Regions from separate parts of the Fictibacillus sp. b24 genome, predicted to be linked through region 1. Evidence: riboswitches for the same ligand, from Rfam matches in the RefSeq annotation. Region 1 holds a riboswitch; each other region holds the start of a gene.

Evidence for each region. A riboswitch is a leader RNA that binds a small molecule or an ion and turns the genes downstream of it on or off. The one in region 1 is predicted to bind cobalamin.
Region 2: another riboswitch for cobalamin. It lies ahead of QUF49_RS07390 (ribonucleoside-diphosphate reductase subunit alpha); the one in region 1 lies ahead of QUF49_RS19115 (acyl-CoA thioesterase).
Region 3: another riboswitch for cobalamin. It lies ahead of QUF49_RS08680 (DUF4430 domain-containing protein); the one in region 1 lies ahead of QUF49_RS19115 (acyl-CoA thioesterase).

The regions. Positions count from the first base shown of each region.
Region 1 covers NZ_JAUCES010000005.1:3,631,948-3,637,393, forward strand. The annotation lists gene QUF49_RS19095 (LytTR family DNA-binding domain-containing protein) at 1-368, opposite strand, end outside; gene QUF49_RS19100 (ferritin-like domain-containing protein) at 586-1,335, shown strand; gene QUF49_RS19105 (peroxiredoxin) at 1,348-2,019, shown strand; gene QUF49_RS19110 (YbaN family protein) at 2,254-2,613, opposite strand; gene QUF49_RS19115 (acyl-CoA thioesterase) at 2,651-3,127, opposite strand; cobalamin riboswitch at 3,309-3,488, opposite strand; gene QUF49_RS19120 (MGDG synthase family glycosyltransferase) at 3,616-4,734, shown strand; gene QUF49_RS19125 (transporter substrate-binding domain-containing protein) at 4,764-5,446, opposite strand, start outside.
Region 2 covers NZ_JAUCES010000005.1:1,449,255-1,454,700, reverse strand. The annotation lists gene QUF49_RS07395 (ribonucleotide-diphosphate reductase subunit beta) at 1-850, opposite strand, end outside; gene QUF49_RS07390 (ribonucleoside-diphosphate reductase subunit alpha) at 840-3,071, opposite strand; cobalamin riboswitch at 3,198-3,403, opposite strand; gene QUF49_RS07385 (3-hydroxybutyrate dehydrogenase) at 3,470-4,255, opposite strand; gene QUF49_RS07380 (GntP family permease) at 4,285-5,446, opposite strand, start outside.
Region 3 covers NZ_JAUCES010000005.1:1,679,979-1,685,424, forward strand. The annotation lists gene QUF49_RS08675 (ATP-binding protein) at 1-1,306, shown strand, start outside; cobalamin riboswitch at 1,417-1,600, shown strand; gene QUF49_RS08680 (DUF4430 domain-containing protein) at 1,947-2,348, shown strand; gene QUF49_RS08685 (ECF transporter S component) at 2,341-2,871, shown strand; gene QUF49_RS08690 (histidinol-phosphatase) at 3,116-3,928, shown strand; gene QUF49_RS08695 (hypothetical protein) at 4,086-4,301, shown strand; gene serA (phosphoglycerate dehydrogenase) at 4,244-5,446, opposite strand, start outside.

The sequences.
Region 1 (5,446 bases):
AGCATCACTTCTACCTTGCCCCCGAATCGAGGTGTAATGGTTTTGACTTTATCCAGGTTTATGATAGTCGATTTAGTAGCCCTAAAAAGATGACCATCACCGAACATTTCTTCTACATGATAAAGTCTCATCGAAACTTCATATACGCGCTCTTTCGTATAAGCAAAATTTTTCTTATCTACAGATTCAAAGTAATAGATATCATCTGGTGAAAGCAAATAGGTTTTTTCATTTATGGAACCCATTATTTTGCGTTCAAACGATCTAAGTGACGTTAAAATTTTGATTACTTCCTCGTTCATCTCTTTACATTTCAAGACAATTTCAAGCTCTTGTGCATCGTCATTTTCTATGATGGTAATCTTCATCCTCCACCCTCCCTCGGCTATTTTTTACCTTGTGGATTCAGTATATGTCAGCGAATTCCGCCAGTAAATCTCTTCCGAACTAAGCTGCGTTTTCTTATTACTAAGTTGCATGAATCGATTTTCAAGGCTGTTTCCGCAAATGAAAACAATCGAACAAACAACAAATGTTGGGCATTTGCATAGACTATGGCGACTTTATTTTTTGGAGGGTATACACATGAGCTATATGAATCCAGAACAGCAGCAACAGCAAGGCACCAGTCAGCAGCAGGCTCTGCAACTATCTCTTCAGCTTATTAAAGAGGCTGTTGCAGGAGAAAGAGAAGATCAGCTGTTTTATGAGTATTTAATTTCACAAGCACCGACAAATGAAGAGAAATTAATTATTGCATCTATACGTGATGATGAGAAAAGGCATAACAAGCTTTTCAAAATGATTTATAAAGATATCACAGGTCAAGAAGTGCCACCTGCCAATGGTGAAGAGTTTCAAAAGCCTAAATCGTATAAAGATGGACTTGTTAGAGCACTTTTTGGAGAACTTCGAGCTGTGGAAAAGTACCGTGTAATCAGGCAAGGACTTCCTAATCAATACTATCGAGACATTCTGTTCAACATTATTACAGACGAAATTAAGCACAGTGCTAAGTACAACTACTTATATACCTTTAACAGTCAGCCAGGTTCATCCCGTCTTCCTCAAACAGTTAGCGCACCGGCGCCTCAAACTCAGAGTGTCGCAGATAAATGGGTGACCTATATTGATCCTCTTGTAAAAAGAGCTTTAAAAGAAACGGAAGAAGGGATTAACCTTACTCACTTATATCAGGAGTTTATTTTATCTGGTGTCCTGGTTGGTCAAGGGTTCACACCAGAGCAAGCCATCGAGCAAGTTGAAGAGTGGGAGAAAACAGGAGAGTCTCAGCTGCTAAAAAAGAGCAAGATGATGGGAAACCAACAAAGATAAGGAGGGAGCGAAATGGATTCTGCACAAGCATTTACAAAGCCTTTTATTGGAGATCAATTTCCGGAGACGACAGTTCATACCACCCTTGGGGAACTTGTCCTCCCAACAAGCTATCAAGGTCATTGGTTTGTCCTCTTTAGCCATCCTGGTGACTTTACCCCTGTATGTACAACAGAGTTTGTTGCCTTCCAAAAACTTATGCCTGAATTTAATAAGCTCAACACATACTTAATCGGTTTATCTGTAGAGCAGGTGTACTCTCACCTTAAGTGGATCGAGTGGATTCAGCAAAATTTAAAAGTTGAGATCACCTTTCCTATTATCGCGGACAGTCTAGGCAAATTGGCGATGAGACTTGGGATGATTCATCCTACGATGGGCACAAGAACGGTTCGAAGTGTTTATATCGTGGACCCCACAGGAAAAATTAGAATGATTCTTACGTATCCCGAGAATGTCGGGCGTAACATTAATGAGATATTGCGAGCGGTTAAAGCTTTGCAAACTGCTGATGCCAATAAGGCTGCAACACCTGCAAACTGGCCAAAAAATGAACTTATCGGAGACCGCTTAATTGTACCACCGGCTAGTACCGTTCAAGAAGCCAAAAAGCGTGCCGATCAAGCGCAATCTGGAGAAATTCAGTGTTACGATTGGTGGCTATGTTCAAAACCATTATCTTAGAGATGGAAATGACTTATAAAGGTGAGGACTGAGCCTTTGTGGGTCATTTTTATTTTGTGAAGATTGATATTAACGTTAATATTTTTATGGATGTCTTTTATAGGCAAACCGTTCTCTTCAGCGTCTCTTCCAGCACAGGTACTTCATCCTTATACATCTGCCACCATTATTCTCCATTAAAAAAAGAGCCTAAACCCCAGAGATGGTACTACTGTTGGGTCAGACTCATTAACTTTAGGCCGTTTTAATTTTAAAAATGAAATAATAGTACTTATACAATACAATAAGAACCAAAATAACTCTTACCATGGTACTCTCAGCCATTATAAAGGCAATCGCAATCATGGAGTCTGCGAACAGGTTAATCATAATCTTTTTTCTGAGCGTCAAAGAGCGTTCCTTGATAAACTCTTCGAGGTGCTGTTTATATATAGTGGTGCCTTTAAACCACACTTCAAATCTCTTAGACCCCTTTACAAAGAAATACGATGCCAGAAGTAGAAATGGCGTTGTTGGAATCAATGGCAATACAATCCCTACCATTCCTAAACTAAGGAAAAAGAATCCCAATATCACAAATATAATATTCTTCACTTTCATTGGAATTCTCCCTCTCTTCAGGCGTTTCTTGTTAGGCGTTTGCGTTTTTATACAACAGACGCCGCTCCTTTCTTAATGGAGCACTGTCAAAAAAAGCAGCCTCTTCTTCTGTTTCTGGTATCACGCTTGGTACGGGCGATGGCTTTCCATCTTGATTGATTGCTACCATTGTTAAGATAGACGTTGTGTTTAACGTTCTGTTTCCCGTCTCTAAATTCTGGCACTCTACTTTTACGTAGACTTCCATTGAAGTTCTTCCCGTTGAGATCACAACTCCCTCTAAAATGAGGATGTCGCCGACTTTAGCTGACGATAAAAAGTTTACATTATCAATGGATGCTGTTACAACCACTTTCTTGCTATGCTTCATTGCTGTTATGGCTGCAATTTCATCAATGTATGATAAAACGGTACCGCCAAAGATCGTTCCCATGTGATTGGTATCAGGGGGTAAAACCAACTTTGTTTGAATTGTTCGTGAAACGTTTGCTGACAACTGCTGTTCCATACCATACCTCTTTTCTGGAGTTTGAACACTCCTAGTTTAGTAGAGGGAGTTGGTTTAAAAACAGATTAGACGCAAATAAAAATCCATCACAAAGGATGGATTAACACGCAGCATAATAAACAGACCACAAAACAAATCTATTAAAATACCCTACGTCTTATCTTCCCAACTCCCGAAGAAGATCAACGACATAATCACGGCAGGTCTCCTGACTCGTGCCTTATGCCTACTCTAAGCCCTTCCCATCGTTAAACAGTGGATTTGCTTATTTCGTCAGCACTTACAGTTGCGGGAACAGCTCTGGATTCTCACCAGATTCCCTATTAAGTCTGCAACAGACACCATGATTACTGGATCTTATTGAATTATAAATCTCCCTTATTGTATCATTAATCATTTTTACTTTTTACAAAACATTCTTATCTCCTTCATATTGCGTTTAAAAACCCCTGTTATTCTTATTTCAAAAGAATGGGGAGGTTTTCTGATTGATACGTCCAAATGCATTAATTCTAACCGCAAACTATGGAAGCGGGCATGTTCAGGTCGCAAATGTTCTCGCCGAAGAGCTTAAGAGTAAAGGGTACGAACCTATCATTTCAGATTTATTCGGAGAGGCTCATCCAATCATGGCTCAGATTACACAGTCTCTTTTTATCAAAAGCTTCTCTCATGGCTCTTCTTTTTATAAATGGTTCTATTATGGAACGAACAAGCTGAACGCAACGACGATTACCCAGTTTTCCCGTTACTTAGGCCGCAAGCGTTTCATTGAACTGATCGAGAAACATCACCCTCGTTTCGTCATAACCACTTTTCCGCTTCATGCTGCTCCTTTTTTACTAAAAAAATCACGCTATAACATTCCGATCTATACCGTAATTACGGATTATTTCGCTCATCCTTTTTGGATTAATCCTTCCATCGACCACTATTTTGTGGCGTCTGATTCAGTTAAACAAGGTTTGATGAAACATCAAGTGGATGAAAATAAAATTACTGTAAGCGGCATTCCGATTCGGTCTGGTTTCTACCAATTTATAAATAAAGAAGTGATCTTAAATAAATATGAAGTCTCTCACAGCAGCCATGTAGTTACCATTCTTGCTGGCGCACAGGGTGTCCTTAAGAATGTAAAGCAATTGGCTGAGCGTTTGCTTCAGGACCCTTCCCTAACAATCATAGTGATTTGCGGTAAGAATAATGATTTATATGAAAAACTCTTGCCAACCGCAGTTCAATATCCCGAAACTTTCCGATTGTTTGGATATGTAGAAGAGCTTCATGAAATCTTAAAACTGTCCCATTGTTTGATTACAAAACCAGGTGGTATCACCATAACAGAAGCCGCAGCCCTTAACCTGCCCCTTATCTTATATAAGCCAGTGCCAGGCCAGGAAAGTGAAAATGCAAAACATTTTCAATCACATGGAGCTGCACTAATTGCAGAATCAACAGATGAGATTGCTCATTGCGTACAAAGGTTGTTTCATAACAAACAACTGCTAGCGGGCATGAAAACTGCTCTAAAGTGTATCCACCAGCCCGTTTCTTCTCAAAAAATTGTTCATCACGCTTTACAAGGCTATCAAAAACTCAAAGCATAGGAGCTTTGAGTTTTAAATTTCAGTTATTCTTATTTACCGTAAATCCACTCTGATTTTAAACGGTCAAATTCTCCCTGAAGCTCCATCTCATCCATCCATAAGTTAACCCAGTTTTGGAAAACTGCATCGTTTTGGTGCATTAAATAACCTTTTTGACTTTTAGTGAAGGTATTATCAGTAAGAGCAGCATAAAGTCTCGAATCTTTCCCCGCATAATAAATAGCTTCTACACTATCTGTAATCATGACATCTACCTCACCTTTAGCGACCATTGGCGGAATATCGAGATTATTATTTATGACAACTACTTTAGCTTGTTTAATGTGAGCATCAACAAACTTCTGATTTGTTCCTCCTGGATTCACACCAATCGTTACATCTGGACGATCAATATCTTCTAAACTTTTAAAACGTTCCTGATCTTCTTTCCGAATTAATGGAGCTTTACCATCATTCAAATACGGTTGAGTAAAGTGTGCATCTTTTTGTCGTTCTGTATTTCGGCTAATCCCGCCAACAGCAATATCAAATTTGTTATCCAATAGATCACTCATTAGTGTTGGCCATGATGTTCTGACAAATTTAATATCTACACCAAGGTCTTTAGCCATTAACTTAGCTGCTTCGATGTCATATCCTTCATACTGTTTGGTTTCCTCGTTGTAGTATGTAAAAGGTTTATAATCTCCTGTCGTACCTACCCTGATTATTC
Region 2 (5,446 bases), 2.2 Mb from region 1:
CAGAAGCATGGATGCCATCGAACGAATTCCCAATAATATAATTGCTCCACTTAATTTCCAGCTCAGCAGCTTTTTTGAAAGTACTCTTAGCAAACACCTCAAGTTCTTCGTCTTTCAAGTGCGGATATTCAGCTAAGACTGCTTTAAATACTTGGCAGAATAAATAAACGTGCAGCTGTTCATCTCTATTAATATAGTTAATCATCGTTGAAGTAGAGACCATCTTTTGATTTCTAGCTAGATTATAGAAAAAACTGAATCCCGAATAAAAATTTAATCCTTCTAAAATCACATCGTAAATAATAGACTTTAAAAATGTTTCAGGGCTGGGGTGATGAAGAAACTCCTCATAGCCTTGCACAATAAAATCGTTGCGTTCTCTTAGAACAGCGTCTGTCTTCCAATACTCGAATATTTCATCTTGCTTCGCCTTAGGAACCAAAGAAGACAATACGTATGAATACGACTGATTATGAATGACTTCTTGAAAGGATAGAGTCGCCATGAGTGCAGCTAGACTCGAATCTGTTAAAAAGGCTGCTACTCTGCTTGAATAATCGGTTTGTACACTATCTAAAAAAGCTAACAATCCAATAATTTTATTAAAGGTATCTTGCTCTTTTTCAGATAGATTTACATATTGTTTGCTGTCGCTAGACATATTGATCTCAAAAGGCGTCCAAAAATTAGATAACATATTTTTATACAGCGGATATGCCCATTTGTATCTGACGTCGTCCCAGTTCAGTATATTAGAGCTTCTTCCATTGATAATACCCGTAGAAGCGTTAGGCGCTTCCACATCATAGATTTTTCTCTTCTGCAGATGTTCGGCAGCTTTAACTTTCACAGCTTTCACATCCTTCCAGCTCAATTGATGTAGATCTCGTATAATAGGTAGTCTTCAACCCTTTTTGGAAGCTCAACATGTGCAGATGAAGCAGCTCTTTCGCTTTTATATTGTGATTAACATAAAGGTTAAACGAAATGGATTGATCCACATGTCTTTGTCTTACAGCATTCTGCTCGATACTCCAAGTTTGATCAATAAGAAAAGCAGATTTATAGAACCACGTTGTCTCAGTACTCAGATCGGGTGCTGTTACTGGAATCTTATAATTCTTTTTTTCTTCTGAATAAAACTTTTTAAAGATCGGATCAACACTAGGCGTTGAATTTGCAATAATTGACGTAGAAGAATTTGGAGCAACAGCAATAAGATATCCATTTCTTAAGCCGTGCATTCTTACTCTTTCTTTTAAGCACTTCCACTCTTCAGAAGAATACCCTCGCTTTAAAAAATAGTCTCCATTCGCCCAGTCTGACCCATCAAATGCGGGATACTTTCCTTTTTCTTTTGCGAGCTCACAACTAGCACTTATTACATAGTAATTGATTATTTCATAAAGTTTGTCTGCATAAGATACTGCTTCATCACTTTCCCATTTGATCCCCTCTTTTGCAAGAAGATGATGCCATCCGAATGTTCCTACCCCTATCGCTCTGTATTTTTGATTAGTAAGCATTGCTTGAGGAACATCAATACGGTTAAGATCGATCACATTATCGAGCATTCTGATCTGAATATCAATTACTCTTTTTAACACATTATCTTGAATTACCTTAGCGAGAGAAAGCGACGATAAGTTACATACCACAAAATCTCCTGGTGTTTTTCTGATAATAATTTCTCCATCTTCAGTCTCTTCAGAAGAAACGACGGTTGCGGACATGTTTTGCATAATCTCTGTACACAGGTTAGAAGCATAGATCATTCCTAGATGAGGATTGGGATTTAAACGGTTTACCGTATCGCGATAAAACATAAAAGGAGTTCCCGTCTCTAGCTGAGATTTCATGATACGTTTCATGATTTCAATTGCCGGTACACATTTTTTAGAAAGTCTATCGTCTTCAAGACACTCCGTATATTTTTCTCTGAAGCTTCCCAAGCCCTTTGTTTCGTCAAAGAAATCCTCCAATGAGTATCCCTTTACCTTTCTTATTTCATGGGGATCAAACAGATGCCACTCTCCCCGTTTCTCAACTTGTTCCATGAATAGATCCGGAAGACATACTCCTGTAAACAGGTCATGTGTTCTCATTCGCTCATCACCATTATTTAACTTTGCATCTAAAAATTCTAAAATATCTTTATGCCATATATCTAGGTAAACGGCAATCGCTCCTTGCCTTTGTCCTAGTTGATCAACAGAAACTGCAGTATTGTTTAACTGCTTCATCCATGGGATAACACCTGATGAATTGCCTTTAAATCCTTTAATATCTGAGCCTCTCGCACGAATCTTACCAAGATAGATTCCTAGTCCTCCACCGCCTTTAGAGACGGTTGCTGCATCGGTATTCGAATCAAAAATCCCTCTAAGACTGTCGTCGATCGTATCAATAAAGCATGAGCTAAGCTGGCCAAAACTTTTACCTGCATTAGCTAGGGTCGGGGTTGCGACCGTCATATATAAATTAGAAAGTGCCCAATAAGCTTCTTTCACTTGTTGAAGCCTATTCGTTTTATCCTCGTCTCTCATTAAATACAAGGCAATCAGCATCCACCGTTCTTGAGGCAGTTCATAAATCTCATTATCAAACCCTTTTGCCAAATATCGGTCAGCCAGCGTTTTCAACCCTATGTATGTAAAAAGCTTATCTTTAGCTGGATCTATCATTTTTTCAGCTTCTTCAATTTCTTGCTCATTATAAGAGGTTAGGATCGTATAATCGTAGATATTCAAGCCCACTAATTTTTGAATTAATCCACACAGATTTGAATAGGGGGGATTCTCTAATTCTCCTCTGTTACGTCTTACTTCTTCATATAGCTGCTTCAAATAAATCTGTGCCGCTACAAACGTCCAATCAGGTTCTTCTGCAGTTAAACCATTTAATGCTTCCATCACTAATTGTCTGTATAGAGATGCAGAATCGTTTGTCTCAGTTTCACTTTCTAGTTTTTCAGCTCTTTCTAAAAATGCCTTCGCTTCTATTCCTGGGAAATTCTCGACACATTCTCTTAACCACTCCCCGAGTAAAGAGTTTGCAGCTGTCATTTTCATTGTTCAAACACTCCTTAAATCATAATAAAAACCCCCTTCCATCAGGAAGAGGGTGAAAGAAACGTGTGATTGCTGCAAGAATACCTTTATACAGTCACTGTTCTTTCTCCCAATCCCCGAGGAAAAGAAAATAGGAGTATTTCAGGCAGGTCTACTGGCTTTTGCTTCTTCCTACTTTGGGCCTTCCCATACAGCAGCCATAATACTTATAGCTAATCTGTACAGTGGCTATTCCATTTCGTCCACAATTACAGTTGCGGGGACAGCTTCGGTTTCTCACCGAATTCCCTTTTAAGCCGGAAACTTCCGGCACCTGAATTCTCCATATATAGGTTTGTATCATTACTCTGACACTAAATATAGTAAATGTCAATTAAATCTATAAAATTATTATTTTTTTATTGAGCCACATAACCGCCATCAATCACAATAGCCTGCCCTGTAACACCCTTTGCATTTTCACTAGAAAGAAACAGGGTATAATCGGCAATTTCTTGAACATCAAGCAAGCGTTTTTGAGGAACAAGCGGGTAGATCACTTCTTCCAAAACTTTTTCAAGTTCAACGTTTCTAGTTTTCGCTAGATCCTCAAGCTGTCCTCTTACAAGGGGTGTATCTACATATCCAGGACAAACAGCATTAACAGTAATACCATGTGGTGCACCTTCTAAAGCTGCTACTTTAGTTAATCCGATTACTCCATGCTTTGCACTATTATAAGCGGATTTTCCAGCAAAACCGACTAATCCATTTATTGATGCCATGTTGATTATGCGTCCGAACCCTTGTTTTTTCATGATCGGAAACACATGTTTTGTAGCAATAAAAGGAGCAGTAAGCATTACAGAAATCAACTGCTGAAACTTTTCAGTAGGAAACTCTTCTAGTGGTGATACGTATTGTAATCCAGCGTTGTTGATCAGGATATCAATCCGATTATAATGTTGATGAGCTTGATCCAATGCGTTTGTTATGTCTTCCTCTTTTGTAACATTGCACCCTAGCCCGATAGCATCATGACCATCACGTACCAAAACTTCAGCTGACTCTTTTGCCTTCTCATTATTAAGGTCACTGATTACGACCTTTGCACCTTGTTCGGCAAACGCTTTAGCTAATTGCAGCCCGATCCCGCTTGCAGCTCCAGTAATAAAAACAACTTTTTTTTCTACGAAGGATCTCATGTATGACTACTCCTTTTCTTTCATAATTCTTATACGATACCAAGACCATAGTAAAGTCCAATAATGACAAATACAGCTACTGTTTTAATAATTGTCATTGCGAAAATATCAATATAAGCCTGTTTATGAGTTAATCCTGTAACAGCTAACAGTGTAATTACGGCTCCATTGTGAGGAAGAGTATCCATCCCGCCGCTCGCCATAGAAGCAACACGGTGAAGGACTTCTGGATCAATGCCTAATTTATTCGCTTGTGCGATATATGTTTCACTCATTGTTGCGAGCGCTATACTCATACCGCCTGAGGCTGATCCTGTAATCCCAGCTAAAGTTGTAGTAGTAACTGCTTCATTTATTAACGGATCTTTAATTGTATTTGACATGGCTGTATTCACTGCCGTAAAACCTGGAAGTGCTGCGATTACTCCCCCAAACCCATACTCTGATGCTGTATTTAGAGTGGCAAGCAAAGCACCGCCGATCGATAAGTTGATACCTTTATTAAAGTTGTTTTTAATTCTTTTAAATGAGAACAGAAGTACCGTAATGATACCAATGATCAATGCACCTTCAACTGCCCAAACTGCAGCAAGTGTCGGAATCTGGATCGCGGGTACATTCTTCATACCAATGGCAGAAAAGTCAAAAGTTGTTCCGTAATACTTAGGAATAAGAACCGTGAACCATTTGTTGAAGACTCCTACCAAAATGAGTGGAAGGATCGCAATAAATGCGTTCGGAAGGTTTTCAGACTCAATTTTTTCAGGCTCGTTGCTGTGACCCGTCCCATAGCCTTCTCCCTTTGCTGCCGCTTGTCTTCGTCTCCATTCCAAGTAAACCATACCAATAATAAAGACAAACATTCCCCCAATAAAGCCAAGCCACGGCGCTGCCCAAGTTGTCGTTCCAAAGAATGACGTTGGGATGATATTCTGAATCTGAGGACTGCCTGGAAAAGCATCCATCGTAAAAGTAAAAGCACCTAACGCGATGGTTCCAGGTATGAGTCTTTTTGGAATATTTGCCAGTCTAAAGAGTTCTGCTGCGAACGGATAAAGAGCAAAAGCAACTACGAATAATGATACGCCTCCGTATGTTAGAATGGCTCCAACGAGCACAATAGCAAGCATCGCTCGCGATGGTCCGATCAGTTTAATAACAAACTGCGTAATGGATTTTGCAAACCCTGAC
Region 3 (5,446 bases), 2.0 Mb from region 1:
AAATGTGAAAAAGACAACCAATCACACAAAATATTTGATTTTCTTAGCAGCTGGTATAGCTATCATCTTAACTACAGTTTTTGCGTTTTTCCTATCAACCCGGATTACGGCGCCGTTAAGAAGAATGCGAGAAGCTGCAACGTCTGTAGCTAAAGGTGAATTTGATATGAAAGTGCCGATTTTAACACATGATGAAATCGGTGAACTTGGAATGACGTTCAATCGTATGGGACGTCAATTGAAAAATAACATCACAGCGCTGAATCAAGAAAAAGAACAGCTGACAAGTGTGTTAAGTTCTATGGCGGACGGTGTGATTACCTTTGACAGAAAGATGAACATTTTAGTTACTAATCCTCCTGCCGATCGCTTTTTACAAGCGTTTTATTATGAATCAGGGATGAAGACTGAAGTGAACGGAAATGTTCCTGAAGCTGTCAGACAGCTTTTTCAGCAAGTTGTCTCACTTGAGAGTGAGCAGATGACAGAGATTGCGATTCAAGGCCGCTCATGGGTAGTCGTGATGACACCATTATATGATCAATCCCTTATTAGAGGTGCCGTCGCAGTACTTCGTGATATGACGGAAGAACGCCGAATGGATAAGTTAAGAGAAGATTTTGTTGCCAATGTTTCTCACGAGTTGAAAACTCCGATTGCTATGCTGCAAGGATATAGTGAAGCGATCGTAGATGATATCGCAGAATCAGAAGAAGAGAAAAAAGAGCTTGCTGGCATTATTTTAGATGAATCAAAACGAATGGGCAGGCTTGTTAACGAGCTGCTCGATCTCGCAAGACTAGAAGCAGGACACATGAAACTTCACTACGCCTCTCTTGCGATTGTGCCTTTTGCAGAAAGAATCGTGCGTAAATTCCAAGGACCTGCCAAAGACAGAGATATTCAGTTAAATCTTTCTATTGACGGTAACCTGGACTCCCATCAAGATCAAATAGAAGTAGATCCGGATAGAATTGAACAAGTGTTAACCAATTTAATTGATAATGCGATTCGCCATACGGCACAAGGTGGATTTGTAAATCTGTCGATTGGTGTGAGCCAACAGAACGTTAAGTTTTATGTGAGCGATAATGGATCTGGGATCAAAGAAGAAGATTTACCGTTTGTATTTGAACGTTTTTATAAAGGGGATAAAGCTAGAACGAGAGGGAAATCCGGTGGTACTGGTCTAGGATTAGCCATAGCAAGAAACATCGTAGAAGCACATGGAGGACAAATCAGCGTTCACAGCAAAAATAATGAAGGTACGACATTTTCCTTTGTTATTCCGCGAACGTTGAAATAAATTAGCAATACACCCCGATTAATCTTGTTTCATAAGGAACAAAAAATGATATAAAAAAAGATTTCACAAATTTCTCCATTACGTTATAATAAGAATTGTGTTTTCAAAAAATTCATAAGTGTTAAACAGGTGCAGTCCAGTATTGGACACGCTTAATAGGGAAAACGGTTAAATGCCGTTGCGGTCCCGCCACTGTAATTGTGAGAATCCTATAGTTTCGCCACTGTTAATACGGGAAGGCGATAGGAGACGATGATCAAGAGCCAGGAGACCTGCCTGTTTGTTACATGACATGACCTACGAGGATAGGGGGGTGTTTAACAGTGCCGGAGAGCCGGCTGCTGTTTTCTGCCTGTATACTATTAATCTCCTTCGTAGACGAAGGGGATTTTTTTAGTTATACGTAAATTCACTAAATTTATGGGTTTTTTCCTGAATCTTTATTGAAAAGTTGATTGTAGAGGAAGGTGTGAGACTCCAGCGGGACGAGCGGGGCAGGTGAGACTCCTAATGGCGCTTTGCGGCAGGAGGCTCACCGCACGCCCTGCGGATAGCGAAGCACCTGAAACGGATATCAACTCTTTCAAGAGCAACATGATTTGAGAAAAACCTTAACTCAAGACAAGAAAGAGGTAAAATGATGAAAAAACTACTTTTAGTATTTACAACAATGATCATGATACTTGTTGGCTGTGGAACGACTGAAGTAAAGGAAAACACGGATCAGCCAAAACAAGAGGAAACAAAAAAAGAACAAGTCACGGTTCAGATCACTAAAGATAATGGAAAAGAAAAGGTAACAGAGAAGAAAGTGGATTTAACAAAAGGTGCAACAATTATGGACGTGATGCAAGATAACTTTGATATCAAAACTCAATTCGATGGTGCATTTATAAGCAGTATTGAAGGAATTGAGGGAAATGAAAAGGATAAAACATCATGGTTCTTTTCTGTGAATGGTGAGGAAGCAATGAAAGGCGCAAAGGAAATCACTTTAAAGCCGGGAGATTCTTTAGAGTTCGACTTCCATAAATATGAATAATCTCAGTATTAGAAGAATGACGATCATTGCTTTGTTAGCTGCTCTTTTAACTGTAGGGCGAATCTGGTTTGCAATGATACCAAACGTTCAGCCAAACACAACGATTTTGATTTTGGCATCATTTGTACTAGGTCCTATTCACGGACTGCTGCTTGCTATCTTGAGTACACTAACCACAAACCTAGTTTTAGGCCACGGCTTATGGTCGTTCGGTCAGATGATTGCTTGGGGTCTTATTGCCGTGATGAGCGGCCTGATAGGTCGATACCGTCACAACATACCGTGGATGATTTTACCTTTATATGCTGGTTTCTGCGGATTTTTATTCGGTTTCATCATGTCGGTTATAATGGGCGGAATTATCATGCAAAAATTTTGGCCATATTATATAGCTGGGCTGCCGTTTGACCTTAATCATGCGATTGGAAATGTGGTATTCTTTGTAGTACTTTATAAACCGCTTCTTTACGTAATGGAGCATCAAATTAATAAAGATATGAACAAGAAAGCTGCCTTTGAATAGGGAGCTTTTTTTTCTGCAAAAAAATGGTTCAAAATAAGTCTTATTTGAATAGGATGATAAAGTTGATTTAACTTTTCTAAAGGAGGACAAAATGAGAGACTATTTAAACCGTTTTTTTGCAGTGATGTTTTTAATGATGTGCCTTAGCGTATTATTTATTGGAGTTAAATTAGGAGCATAAACTCTTGATTGAAACAGATATTCATGATACATATGGTAAAACGTTTTTAAAAAGGAGATTAATATGTTAACGGATTACCATTCTCATCTGGAAAAAGGCACTTTAACAATCGACTATCTAAAGCAATTTGTAGACACAGCAAGAGAAAAAGGGATACAAGAGTTTGGAATTTCAGAACACGCTTATCATTTTTATGAAACAAAGAACATTGTATCAAAACCATGGATGGAAGAAAGACGCTATTACAAGATGGACGATTATGTGAACTTGTTTAAACAAGCTGATCAACTTGGAATGGACGTAAGAATGTCTATTGAGATGGACTATACACCAGGCAGTCATGAGGAAATGGCTGCGTTCATCAAATCTTATCCGTTTGATTATGTGATCGGATCTGTTCACTGGGTAGACGATTTTGGAATAGATTTGGCAGAGTACCGAAAAGAATGGGATCGTCGTGATCTCTATGAAACGTATCGTGTATATTATGATCAGATCGTTACGCTTGCTGAAAGTAACTTATTTGATATCGTGGGGCATCTTGATCTTGTGAAGATCTTTAACTATGTTCCTGCCGATCAAGAATTCTTATATGAACAGTATGACCGTGTTACAGATGCTTTAAGCCGTTCAAAGACATGTGTAGAGATCTCGTCTGCTGGACTTCGGAAACCGGTTGGGAGGCTGTATCCTGAACCCGAACTCCTTTCACTCTGTTACAAGAAAGGAATTCCGATCGTACTTTCGTCAGACGCTCACGAACCTCATCAGGTTGGAGAAAACTATGAAGCATCCATTACGCTAGCCAAAGAGACGGGATACACGAAACTCATGACGTTTAGAGGCGGAGAGAGGAAAGAAGTAGAATTAGGGTAAGTAAAACTCTTAAAACGTAATCAAAAACTCAAAAAAGCTCTGCTTTAGAATGATTTCAATGCAGAGCTTTTTTCTATTGGCTCTTTTCTAAACACTTTTTTCTAAAAGGTTGTTGCTTTCAAATGTTGTCTTCTAAGATTGTTGATTGGAGTGTAAGATGCGAGACTCCTGCGGGACAGGCGGGCAGGTGAGACACTTAAAAGTGAAACGTACGAATGTGGCTCACCACCTGCCCCGCGGAAAGGGAGCATCTGAAACGGAAATCAACCACTTTCATGAGCAACAAAGTTTACGAAAACAGCCTGTCTTTTATACTTACAAGTCTAACGGTTTACAAACAAGAAGATCTTCAATACTTGCAAGCTCTTTTTGAGTAGATTCCGGCAGCTGGGTGTCAAATGTTAAAACCATCATCGCTTCTCCGCCAGCTGATTTTCTTCCAACGTGCATCGTAGCGATGTTAATGTTTCTTTCACCTAAAAATGCCCCGACTTTTCCGATGATTCCTGGAGTGTCTCTGTGTTCAATGTACAAAAGTGAACCTTGAGGAACAAAGTCTACCGTGTAGCCGTTTAGCTGAATAATACGGCCGCCGAACCCTTTAACGAGTGTTGCAGAAAGCGTAAATATCTTGTTGACGCCAGTTACTTTTACATGAATGATGTTTGGATAACCATGGTCAGCTGTTCCATGTTTTTCTCCAACCACTATGCCTTGTTCTTTCGCTGCTACCATACTGTTAACATCGTTAACCGGCCGGTCAAGTCTCGTTTTTAAAAATCCGCAAAGAAAGCTGCGTGTGAGTGAAGTCGTATCAGTTTCTGATAATGATCCTCCGTAGCCTATAGAAATCTCTGAAACAGGTTCTTTGAAAAATTGAGTTGTAAACGAACCAAGAAGGTTGGAAAAATCATAATAAGCAATCAGTTTTTCATAGGTGTCTTTAGATAGTGATGGGAAATTCACAGCGTGTTTTAATGGCTGATTTAAGAGATAGGATCTAATTTCATCACTTGCCATGTATGCCACATTTTTCTGTGCCTGTACAGTTGAAGCTGCAATATGCGGAGTTACAATGACATTAGGATGATCAATCAATGAACGGCTTACTGGGGGTTCTTGTTCAAACACATCCAGTGCACAGCCAGAAAGGTGACCGTTATCTAAATAATGGAGAAGTGCTTCTTCGTCAATGATGCCTCCACGTGCGCAGTTTAGAACAAATGCACCTTTTTTTGCATGTTTTAAATTCTCATAATTTAATAGTTTACGGGTATCCTTTGTAAGTGGGGTATGAACGGTCATAATGTCACTTTGTTGAATAAGTGTGTCAAGGTCAACGGAAGTAACAGATAGCTCTTTTTGCTTCTCAGCAGAAAAATAAGGATCAAAAACAAGGACATTCATGGAAAAGCTTTTCGCACGCTTTGCAAGTTCTGAACCAATTCGTCCCATACCAATTATCCCGAGTGTTTTTTGGTATAATTCTTGACCGGTATACTTCTTACGATTCCATTC